DNA from 3 places in the Paenibacillus sp. FSL R7-0026 genome. Region 3 is predicted to be linked to each of the others. Evidence: a T-box and tRNA genes for the amino acid it is inferred to sense, from the RefSeq annotation. Region 3 holds a T-box; the other regions hold tRNA genes.
The links. A T-box is a leader RNA that pairs with one kind of tRNA and senses whether it is charged. The one in region 3 lies ahead of tyrS (tyrosine--tRNA ligase), so its partner is inferred to be a tRNA-Tyr.
Positions count from the first base shown of each region.

Region 1: it encodes a tRNA-Tyr, which carries the amino acid that the T-box ahead of tyrS (tyrosine--tRNA ligase) is inferred to sense. The anticodon was not compared.
Region 2: it encodes a tRNA-Tyr, which carries the amino acid that the T-box ahead of tyrS (tyrosine--tRNA ligase) is inferred to sense. The anticodon was not compared.

Region 1 is NZ_JBBORG010000001.1:5,443,354-5,446,601, reverse strand. Features, by position in the region: rRNA gene MKY44_RS23925 (23S ribosomal RNA) at 1-687, shown strand, start outside; tRNA gene MKY44_RS23920 (tRNA-Asn) at 754-829, shown strand; tRNA gene MKY44_RS23915 (tRNA-Ser) at 833-924, shown strand; tRNA gene MKY44_RS23910 (tRNA-Glu) at 942-1,013, shown strand; tRNA gene MKY44_RS23905 (tRNA-Val) at 1,020-1,095, shown strand; tRNA gene MKY44_RS23900 (tRNA-Met) at 1,112-1,185, shown strand; tRNA gene MKY44_RS23895 (tRNA-Asp) at 1,213-1,290, shown strand; tRNA gene MKY44_RS23890 (tRNA-Phe) at 1,386-1,461, shown strand; tRNA gene MKY44_RS23885 (tRNA-Thr) at 1,482-1,557, shown strand; tRNA gene MKY44_RS23880 (tRNA-Tyr) at 1,567-1,652, shown strand; tRNA gene MKY44_RS23875 (tRNA-Trp) at 1,660-1,733, shown strand; tRNA gene MKY44_RS23870 (tRNA-His) at 1,763-1,835, shown strand; tRNA gene MKY44_RS23865 (tRNA-Gln) at 1,858-1,932, shown strand; tRNA gene MKY44_RS23860 (tRNA-Gly) at 1,937-2,011, shown strand; tRNA gene MKY44_RS23855 (tRNA-Cys) at 2,018-2,091, shown strand; tRNA gene MKY44_RS23850 (tRNA-Leu) at 2,098-2,176, shown strand; gene MKY44_RS23845 (class I SAM-dependent methyltransferase) at 2,360-3,248, shown strand, end outside.
Region 2 is NZ_JBBORG010000001.1:322,909-326,156, forward strand. Features, by position in the region: rRNA gene MKY44_RS01450 (23S ribosomal RNA) at 1-260, shown strand, start outside; rRNA gene rrf (5S ribosomal RNA) at 342-458, shown strand; tRNA gene MKY44_RS01460 (tRNA-Ile) at 497-570, shown strand; tRNA gene MKY44_RS01465 (tRNA-Ala) at 605-680, shown strand; tRNA gene MKY44_RS01470 (tRNA-Asn) at 682-757, shown strand; tRNA gene MKY44_RS01475 (tRNA-Glu) at 762-833, shown strand; tRNA gene MKY44_RS01480 (tRNA-Val) at 956-1,031, shown strand; tRNA gene MKY44_RS01485 (tRNA-Met) at 1,048-1,121, shown strand; tRNA gene MKY44_RS01490 (tRNA-Asp) at 1,147-1,224, shown strand; tRNA gene MKY44_RS01495 (tRNA-Phe) at 1,242-1,317, shown strand; tRNA gene MKY44_RS01500 (tRNA-Thr) at 1,338-1,413, shown strand; tRNA gene MKY44_RS01505 (tRNA-Tyr) at 1,423-1,508, shown strand; tRNA gene MKY44_RS01510 (tRNA-Lys) at 1,519-1,594, shown strand; tRNA gene MKY44_RS01515 (tRNA-Leu) at 1,601-1,681, shown strand; tRNA gene MKY44_RS01520 (tRNA-Gly) at 1,692-1,766, shown strand; tRNA gene MKY44_RS01525 (tRNA-Arg) at 1,774-1,850, shown strand; tRNA gene MKY44_RS01530 (tRNA-Leu) at 1,868-1,946, shown strand; tRNA gene MKY44_RS01535 (tRNA-Pro) at 1,954-2,027, shown strand; tRNA gene MKY44_RS01540 (tRNA-Gly) at 2,038-2,108, shown strand; gene iolD (3D-(3,5/4)-trihydroxycyclohexane-1,2-dione acylhydrolase (decyclizing)) at 2,500-3,248, shown strand, end outside.
Region 3 is NZ_JBBORG010000001.1:3,762,280-3,765,527, reverse strand. Features, by position in the region: gene MKY44_RS16600 (protein adenylyltransferase SelO) at 1-297, shown strand, start outside; gene MKY44_RS16595 (Imm63 family immunity protein) at 389-832, shown strand; gene MKY44_RS16590 (DMP19 family protein) at 853-1,281, shown strand; T-box leader at 1,402-1,629, shown strand; gene tyrS (tyrosine--tRNA ligase) at 1,746-3,008, shown strand; gene MKY44_RS16580 (YxcD family protein) at 3,164-3,248, opposite strand, start outside.

The DNA.
Region 1 (3,248 bases), 1.7 Mb from region 3:
TACCGTAATCCGGTGCGGGGACAGTGTCAGGTGGGCAGTTTGACTGGGGCGGTCGCCTCCTAAAGAGTAACGGAGGCGCCCAAAGGTTCCCTCAGAATGGTTGGAAATCATTCGAAGAGTGCAAAGGCATAAGGGAGCTTGACTGCGAGACCTACAAGTCGAGCAGGGACGAAAGTCGGGCTTAGTGATCCGGTGGTACCGCATGGAAGGGCCATCGCTCAACGGATAAAAGCTACCCTGGGGATAACAGGCTTATCTCCCCCAAGAGTCCACATCGACGGGGAGGTTTGGCACCTCGATGTCGGCTCATCGCATCCTGGGGCTGAAGTAGGTCCCAAGGGTTGGGCTGTTCGCCCATTAAAGCGGTACGCGAGCTGGGTTCAGAACGTCGTGAGACAGTTCGGTCCCTATCTGTCGTGGGCGTAGGAAATTTGAGAGGAGCTGTCCTTAGTACGAGAGGACCGGGATGGACGTACCGCTGGTGTACCAGTTGTTCCGCCAGGAGCACCGCTGGGTAGCTATGTACGGACGGGATAAACGCTGAAAGCATCTAAGCGTGAAGCCCCCCTCAAGATGAGATTTCCCAGTATGTAAGACCCCTTGAAGACGACGAGGTAGATAGGCTGGGGGTGGAAGTGCAGCAATGCATGGAGCTGACCAGTACTAATCGGTCGAGGGCTTATCCAATAGCAAGTTGTAATTCGCATGTTTCGTTTCGAATCTAGTTTTCAGAGAACGATCTCTGAAGCATATTCCCTGATAGCTCAGTTGGTAGAGCACTCGACTGTTAATCGAGTTGTCACAGGTTCGAGCCCTGTTCGGGGAGCCATATGGAGAGGTGTCCGAGCTGGCCGAAGGAGCACGATTGGAAATCGTGTAGGCGTCACAAGCGTCTCGAGGGTTCGAATCCCTCTCTCTCCGCCAGATAATTTTTTTAGCAAGGCCCGTTGGTCAAGGGGTTAAGACACCTCCCTTTCACGGAGGTAACAGGGGTTCGAATCCCCTACGGGTCATAATATGGAGGCTTAGCTCAGCTGGGAGAGCATCTGCCTTACAAGCAGAGGGTCGGGGGTTCGATCCCCTCAGCCTCCACCATATAATTTTATAACGACGCGGGGTGGAGCAGCCCGGTAGCTCGTCGGGCTCATAACCCGAAGGCCGCAGGTTCAAATCCTGCCCCCGCAATTATACTTTCCTTTGAGAAAGTGATCTGGAACCGTGGTGTAGTTGGCCTAACATGCCTGCCTGTCACGCAGGAGATCGCGGGTTCGAATCCCGTCGGTTCCGCCATTTAATCTTTACATGAGGCAAACTGTTCACTACATCTGCTGTATGGCACTGATGCCCTATATAAAGTGTAAGGAATTAAGATTAGACTTTATTATGGCTCGGTAGCTCAGTCGGTAGAGCAGAGGACTGAAAATCCTCGTGTCGGCGGTTCGATTCCGTCCCGAGCCACCATTTTTAAAATAATTTAATATGCCGGTGTAGCTCAACTGGTAGAGCAACTGACTTGTAATCAGTAGGTTGGGGGTTCAAGTCCTCTCGCCGGCACCATGTAATCCTGGAGGATTAGCGAAGTGGCCAAACGCATCAGACTGTAAATCTGCTCCCGTACGGGTTCGGTGGTTCGAATCCATCATCCTCCACCAGTTTTATAGGGGCATAGTTTAAAGGTAGAACAACGGTCTCCAAAACCGTTGGTGTGGGTTCAATTCCTGCTGCCCCTGCCAATTAACTTTTTAGAAAATAACCTTTTGTGGCGATCGTGGCGAAGTGGTTAACGCACCGGTTTGTGGATCCGGCATTCGGGGGTTCAATTCCCCTCGATCGCCCCTTTGTTTTTTCATTTTTTATTGGGGATTAGCCAAGCGGTAAGGCAACGGACTTTGACTCCGTCATGCATAGGTTCAAATCCTATATCCCCAGCCATTATGCGGACGTGGCTCAGCGGTAGAGCATCGCCTTGCCAAGGCGAGGGTCGCGGGTTCGATTCCCGTCGTCCGCTCCAAAATATGGCGCCATAGCCAAGTGGTAAGGCACAGCTCTGCAAAAGCTTTATCCCCAGTTCGAATCTGGGTGGCGCCTCCAGCATATGCCGGCGTGGCGGAATGGCAGACGCGCTCGACTCAAAATCGAGTGGGAAACCGTGGAGGTTCGAGTCCTCTCGCCGGTATATTGAATAGCCCTACATGTTGCTTATGCAATGTGTAGGGCTATTTTTATTTCATATGAAATGATTTATGTGCAGTAAGAAAATCTAGAGTAAGAGAAGATGGACGTTAATAAAGATTGACGTATAATTATATTCAGTATATTGTAGATAAGTAAAGTCTTTAATATGGAGGAGTGAAGTAGAGTGACTAATGGAAAAAATGTTTCGGATACCGATCTGTTATTTGATCTTTCTGTATGGGAAGAGGCATGGAAGAATGGTCCGAGAAGTTCAAAATATAAGAAGAAAAGCGCACCATTTAATACAGAAGAAGTATTTGAGCGATGGGCAAGAGATTATCATGCACAGTCGTTCACTGAAGAAGGAAAGCAGCGTTCTGAACGCATTATGGGCTGGATTGAAAACCAGGGTGTGGAATTCGCAGGGTTATCCATTTTGGACATTGGAGCCGCTTCAGGCATATTTACCATTCCTTTTGCAGAAAAGGGGGCAAGTGTGACCGCAGTTGAGCCTTCTGAGTTGCTTGTCTCCCTTATGAAAGAGACGATACCTTCAGCTCTGGAATCCAATATCGAAATCGTAAACGAACGATATGAGGAAATCTCCATTCAGGATAAAGGCTGGGAGAAGAAATATGACTTTGCATTTGCATCCATGTGTCCAGCAATGTCGGATTGGGAAACGATTGAGATGGCGATCAACTGTGCCCGGAAGTATGTATATATAAGCACTATGGCGGGACAGAAGGAACACACACTAATGGAAGAACTTAAGGATGTACTGGGTGTAACTTCTTCATATAAGGCCGGTGATATGGGATATATTCAACAGTTGCTGTATTTGAAGGGTTATTCATACACCATGATCATTACGAGAGAAGTTAACTCATTTGAAGTACCGGTGGAAGAGATTATCGAGAAGCTGCCAGAATGGCTTAATACGTATGAGTTACCATCGGATGAAGATTCCCTCAGATTGGCTGAGGATTACATTAGCGATACGTACAAGGATAGTACGGTGACCTTCTCACGTGGAGCAAGATTTGGTAAAATTCTAATCCAACTTGAACAGC
Region 2 (3,248 bases), 3.4 Mb from region 3:
AAATTTGAGAGGAGCTGTCCTTAGTACGAGAGGACCGGGATGGACGTACCGCTGGTGTACCAGTTGTTCCGCCAGGAGCACCGCTGGGTAGCTATGTACGGACGGGATAAACGCTGAAAGCATCTAAGCGTGAAGCCCCCCTCAAGATGAGATTTCCCAGTATGTAAGACCCCTTGAAGACGACGAGGTAGATAGGCTGGGGGTGGAAGTGCAGCAATGCATGGAGCTGACCAGTACTAATCGGTCGAGGGCTTATCCAAATAGCAAGTGATAATTCGCATGTTTCGTTTCGAATCTAGTTTTCAGAGAACAACACTCTGAAATGTAAGCTAAGCTATGCGTTTGGTGGCGATGGCGGAGGGGTTCCACACGTACCCATCCCGAACACGACCGTTAAGCCCTCTAGCGCCGATGGTACTTGGACCGCAGGGTCCTGGGAGAGTAGGACGCCGCCAAGCGAAACCCCATTGGGGTATTTTTTTTCGAAAATTGATAAGGGCCCTTAGCTCAGTTGGTTAGAGCGCACCTCTGATAAGGGTGAGGCCGGTGGTTCGAGTCCACCAGGGCCCATAGCAAGACCAAAACAAGAAATACACCAGAGTATGGGGCCATAGCTCAGCTGGGAGAGCGCCTGCCTTGCAAGCAGGAGGTCAGCGGTTCGATCCCGCTTGGCTCCACCATTCCCTGATAGCTCAGTTGGTAGAGCACTCGACTGTTAATCGAGTTGTCACAGGTTCGAGCCCTGTTCGGGGAGCCAGTAAGGCCCGTTGGTCAAGGGGTTAAGACACCTCCCTTTCACGGAGGTAACAGGGGTTCGAATCCCCTACGGGTCATAGCAATACCTATTGCTTCAACAAGGGATGAGAATCCCAAAGGTTCGTCGGAGGATGAACTTCGTTAGCAACTGCTTCGCAGTCTCGAACGAAGTGAGAGTATCCCCTACGGGTCATATTATGGAGGCTTAGCTCAGCTGGGAGAGCATCTGCCTTACAAGCAGAGGGTCGGGGGTTCGATCCCCTCAGCCTCCACCATATAACTTTATAACGACGCGGGGTGGAGCAGCCCGGTAGCTCGTCGGGCTCATAACCCGAAGGCCGCAGGTTCAAATCCTGCCCCCGCAATTAGCTTTCCTTGAGAAAGTGATCTGGAACCGTGGTGTAGTTGGCCTAACATGCCTGCCTGTCACGCAGGAGATCGCGGGTTCGAATCCCGTCGGTTCCGCCATTTTTTTATTCTAGTAAGGCTCGGTAGCTCAGTCGGTAGAGCAGAGGACTGAAAATCCTCGTGTCGGCGGTTCGATTCCGTCCCGAGCCACCATTTATAACACCATGTAATACGCCGGTGTAGCTCAACTGGTAGAGCAACTGACTTGTAATCAGTAGGTTGGGGGTTCAAGTCCTCTCGCCGGCACCATGTAATCCTGGAGGATTAGCGAAGCGGCCAAACGCATCAGACTGTAAATCTGCTCCCGTACGGGTTCGGTGGTTCGAATCCATCATCCTCCACCAGTTTTTCTATGAGTCATTAGCTCAGTTGGTAGAGCACCTGACTTTTAATCAGGGTGTCGAAGGTTCGAGCCCTTCATGACTCACCATTATATGCGCGTGTGGCGGAATTGGCAGACGCACTAGACTTAGGATCTAGCGTCTTTGACGTGGGGGTTCAAGTCCCTCCACGCGCATCCTTTATTTGCGGAAGTGGCTCAGCGGTAGAGCATCGCCTTGCCAAGGCGAGGGTCGCGGGTTCGATTCCCGTCTTCCGCTCCAATATTTTGCGCCCTTAGCTCAGCTGGATAGAGCGTTTGACTACGAATCAAAAGGCCGGGAGTTCGAATCTCTCAGGGCGCGCCATTATAACTTCATATTTTGCCGGCGTGGCGGAATGGCAGACGCGCTCGACTCAAAATCGAGTGGGAAACCGTGGAGGTTCGAGTCCTCTCGCCGGTATAGATAACGGGATGTAGCTCAGCTTGGTAGAGCACCTGGTTTGGGACCAGGGGGTCGCATGTTCAAATCGTGTCATCCCGATTGTTGTTATGCGGGTGTAGTTCAATGGTAGAACTTTAGCCTTCCAAGCTAATAGCGTGGGTTCGATTCCCATCACCCGCTTATATATTGAAAAAGAAAGAGATGATATTCACCGTCTCTTTCTTTTTTTTCATTCACAGGCATATTGATCATGATTTTATACAAAGATCACGGATTATTTGGCTGATTATCATGTACCAGCATGTATCCCATCCTCACGATATATTCCCCCTCATTTAAATCTGTTCTTAGTCATTGTAGAAGTGTTCAAATAGAGAAGGTCTGACACATGTTCGAACACAAGAATATTTTTTCTTTATTACAATTTATAAAAACGCTTACAAAAATAGCTTGCGTAAATCATTAACCTGTAATACCATATCAATTAAGCGCTTAACCTTTAGGGGTAAGGCGCTTAAACTTAACGTAGATTAAGCGCTTAACCCGTAAAGGAAAGGACGGCGATCAATTCATGAAAACAATTCGACTGACGATGGCTCAGGCACTGCTTCGATACCTGGATCAGCAATATATCTCGGTTGACGGGGTGGAAACCAAGTTTGTGAAGGGAATCATCGGTATTTTTGGACATGGCAATGTAACAGGCATTGGAGAAGCGCTGGAGCGCAGTCCGGGAAGCCTGACGTATATGCAAGGCAAGAACGAACAAGGCATGGTGCATACGGCAGCGGCTTATGCCAAGCAGAAGAACCGTAGACAGATCTATGCATGTACAACATCTATTGGACCTGGTGCTTTGAATATGATCACAGCGGCAGCTACTGCAACAGTGAACCGGATTCCGGTTTTATTGCTTCCAGGAGATAACTTTGCTACACGGGAACCAGACCCGGTACTTCAGCAGTTGGAAGTGAGCAGTGATTATACAATCTCAGCCACTGATCCATTCAAAGCCGTCAGTAAATACTGGGATCGCATCGTTCGTCCTGAACAGTTGATGATTGCTGTTACACAGGCCATGCGTGTGCTAACTGATCCAGCAGAGACAGGAGCAGTAACGCTCGCACTGCCGCAGGATGTGCAGGCAGAGGCGTACGATTACCCGGAATCGTTCTTTGCCCGCAAAGTACATTATCTGGATCGTCGCCCCCCGGTACAGGCAGCCATTGAACGGGCAACGGAGCAGATTGCCCGAGGCAGAAAGCCGCTGCTCGTTGCAGGCGGCGGTGTGTTGTACTCTGAGGCATCCGCCCAGCTCGT
Region 3 (3,248 bases):
TTTGGCACGACAGAATTTGCTGAATGGCATGAGCGGTGGCAAGCAAGATTGGACAGACAGCAAGAGGAGAAGGAAGTCTCTCGGCAGTTGATGAGAACGAACAATCCAGCGGTCATCCCCCGCAATCATCGGGTCGAGGAAGCCCTTGAGCAAGCGGAGAACCACGGAGATCTTAGCGTGATGCAGAAGCTTTTGGCAGTTCTTTCAGACCCGTTCGCGCACTCACCTGAGCAGGCTGAATATGCCGAACTGCCTGCACAGTGCAATACTTCGTATCAGACTTTTTGTGGGACCTGATTGAACAGTATGGAAGAAGAGGCTGCCTTCGGCAGCTTTTTCATTTTTTCATTCTGTCTTCGACGTTACTTTTATAGAGGCAGGTGCATTCATGTCCAACATGTTAAGCAAAGAACAATTGGCAGACATCCTTTTACAGCTTTTAGAGCGTACGTCTTTCCCTAGGGAACAGATGCAGAACTATGTTAACCGCTTGTTTGAGAGCTTTAAATGGGATGGGGTGCCCTATGTAGAGACTGGAGAAGATACGTATATCGTACGAATATACGAACGTGGTCTCGTCTCATTGGAGAAACGGGTGAAACAGCCGGATGAAGTCATCTATTGGTTGCTGGAAGATATTATTTTCACCGCGACGCATGTAGGGTTGTTGGAAAGACATGGCGTGGATAATAAAGAGACGCATTTGAACTATACAAATGATGTGATGAAGGAACTAAACAGGGGTGTTCAGGAAGCCTTCCAGCAGATCGGTGATCCGTATTTACATTGGCATCAGACGGGTAAACGTCAGGAGTTAGAGGGCATGAAATAAATAAAAATGAGGTGTGTTACGTGAGCGAGCAAGATATTAATGATGTATGGTATGACTATGCTGTGTTATTTGTCAAAAAAAAGAATGAATCTGAACAGGGCTGGGCTTCGTTGACTTCGAACGAGCAGGACATTGTTGCTTTATGGCTGTTAGAGGCGGATATCTTTAACGGCGGTTTTATACAGTTTTTCTGTAACTGGGGGGAAGAGGTATACCGTTACGCGTTGCGGGCATTACATACCATTGGTGCGACTCAAGTCGTGGAGATTATAACGTCAGCATACGGCTGCATGGAGCATCTGAAAGAGGATGAAAGGCTTACTGAACTGTGGGATATTCCTAAATTACTGACAAAGGAACAAGAGGACCAGTTAGATGCGCTGGATCAGCAATTTTGGAACAATGAGGATCAGATTGCGGAGAAAGCCTATGGTTATTATCACGGATAATTGAACATGATGATTATATAATCTGGTTTCAATTATGCATCCGATCTTCTGTTCAAAGATTGCATACTTGGTCTTGCAATGACTGAGACGTTCGGCTATACTTGCTATAAATTGAATACATGAATCACGTTGATAGAGCGCAGTAGCGGCTTTGTCCCTGTTACAGAAAGTCAGGGGTTGATGGAACCTGATACATACAAGGGCTGCGAATTACACTCTGGAGTACTTGGGTAATGCCAAGCGGATGGGCAAACGATATATTGCCAAAAGTGGTATGGATAACGTGTTAAGCTCACGTGTTGTCCATGCAATTTGGGTGGTACCACGGTTATGATAATCGTCCCTGTGTCTAATGAAGACAAGGAGGCGATTTTTTTGTGTCCAAAAAAGCCGCTCCAGGGTGTTATTTCGTAATTTAACGTAGATCATGACTGAATCTTGAGGATAGAAAAGGGGTTATACAAATGAATATTATTGATGAACTACAGTGGCGTGACGCTATTAACCAGCAGACGGATGCAGAGGGACTGCGTGAGTTGACTGAAACCAAATCAATCTCACTGTACTGCGGCGTTGACCCTACGGGGGATAGCATGCATATCGGACATCTCATTCCATTCATGATGCTGAAACGTTTTCAACTGGCAGGACATCGTCCAGTCATTCTGATTGGTGGAGCTACAGGCACGATTGGTGACCCAAGTGGTCGTCAGGCAGAGCGTTCTCTGCAAACGATGGAGCAAGTGCAGGAGAATGTGGATGCACTGACAGCGCAGATGAAAAAGTTGTTCGTAACAGATGGCGATAATCAGGTTCGCATGGTGAACAACTACGATTGGACACACAAAATCAATGTGATTGAATTCTTGCGTGACTACGGTAAAAACTTTAACCTCAACACCATGCTGGCTAAGGATGTAGTTGCGAGCAGACTGGAGGGCGGAATCTCGTTCACCGAGTTTTCCTACCAGATCCTTCAATCACTCGACTACCTGCACCTGTTCCAAAACGAAGATGTACAGCTTCAAATCGGCGGTTCTGATCAATGGGGGAATATCACGAGTGGTCTTGATCTGATTCGTAAAAAAGAAGGATCTGAAGCGAAGGCGTACGGTCTGACCATACCGCTCATGCTCAAATCCGACGGTACGAAATTTGGTAAAACAGCTGGCGGAGCAATCTGGCTTGATCCGAACAAAACGACACCATTTGAATTCTACCAGTTCTGGGCGAATACAGATGACCGTGATGTGATCAAATACTTGAAATACTTTACCTTCCTGAGCAAAGAAGAAATTGAAGCTTTGGCTGAAAAGGTAGAGACAGAACCGCACAGACGTGAAGCACAGAAAGCACTCGCGGAAGAAATGACAAAATTTGTTCACGGCGAAGAAATGCTCGAACAGGCTAAACGTATTACAGCGGCGCTGTTCAGTGGTGATATCCGTTCCCTAACAGCAGATGAAATCGAGCAGGGTTTCAAGGAAATGCCAACATTCGAAACGGACGGCGAAGCGAAAAATATCGTCGACTGGCTCGTAGATCTGGGGTTGGAGCCATCCAAACGCCAGGCGCGTGAGGATGTCACTAAAGGCGCGATCTCCATGAACGGTGAGAAAATCACAGAGCTTGAATTCACAGTCTCGGCAGAGCATGCCATTGGCGGTAAATTCATCATTATACGTAAAGGTAAGAAGAACTACAGCCTGGTTAAACTTCAATCGTAGTTTCCAAGAATTAGAACGTAACACAGAGACGTATAGAGACTATAATAGACACACAAATAAAGCTACAAATACAGAAAAAAAAGACCGCCTTCCATCTCTGTCAGGCGACAGAGGGGAGGCGGTCTTTCGTATATCAGGCCAGTGACTGACCTATCTTATTGATTAACAATCGCTGTGATTTCTTCATCCAGATCAAGTCGTACATTCTCACGGTACGCCCGGATGTTGTATTCACTGTGC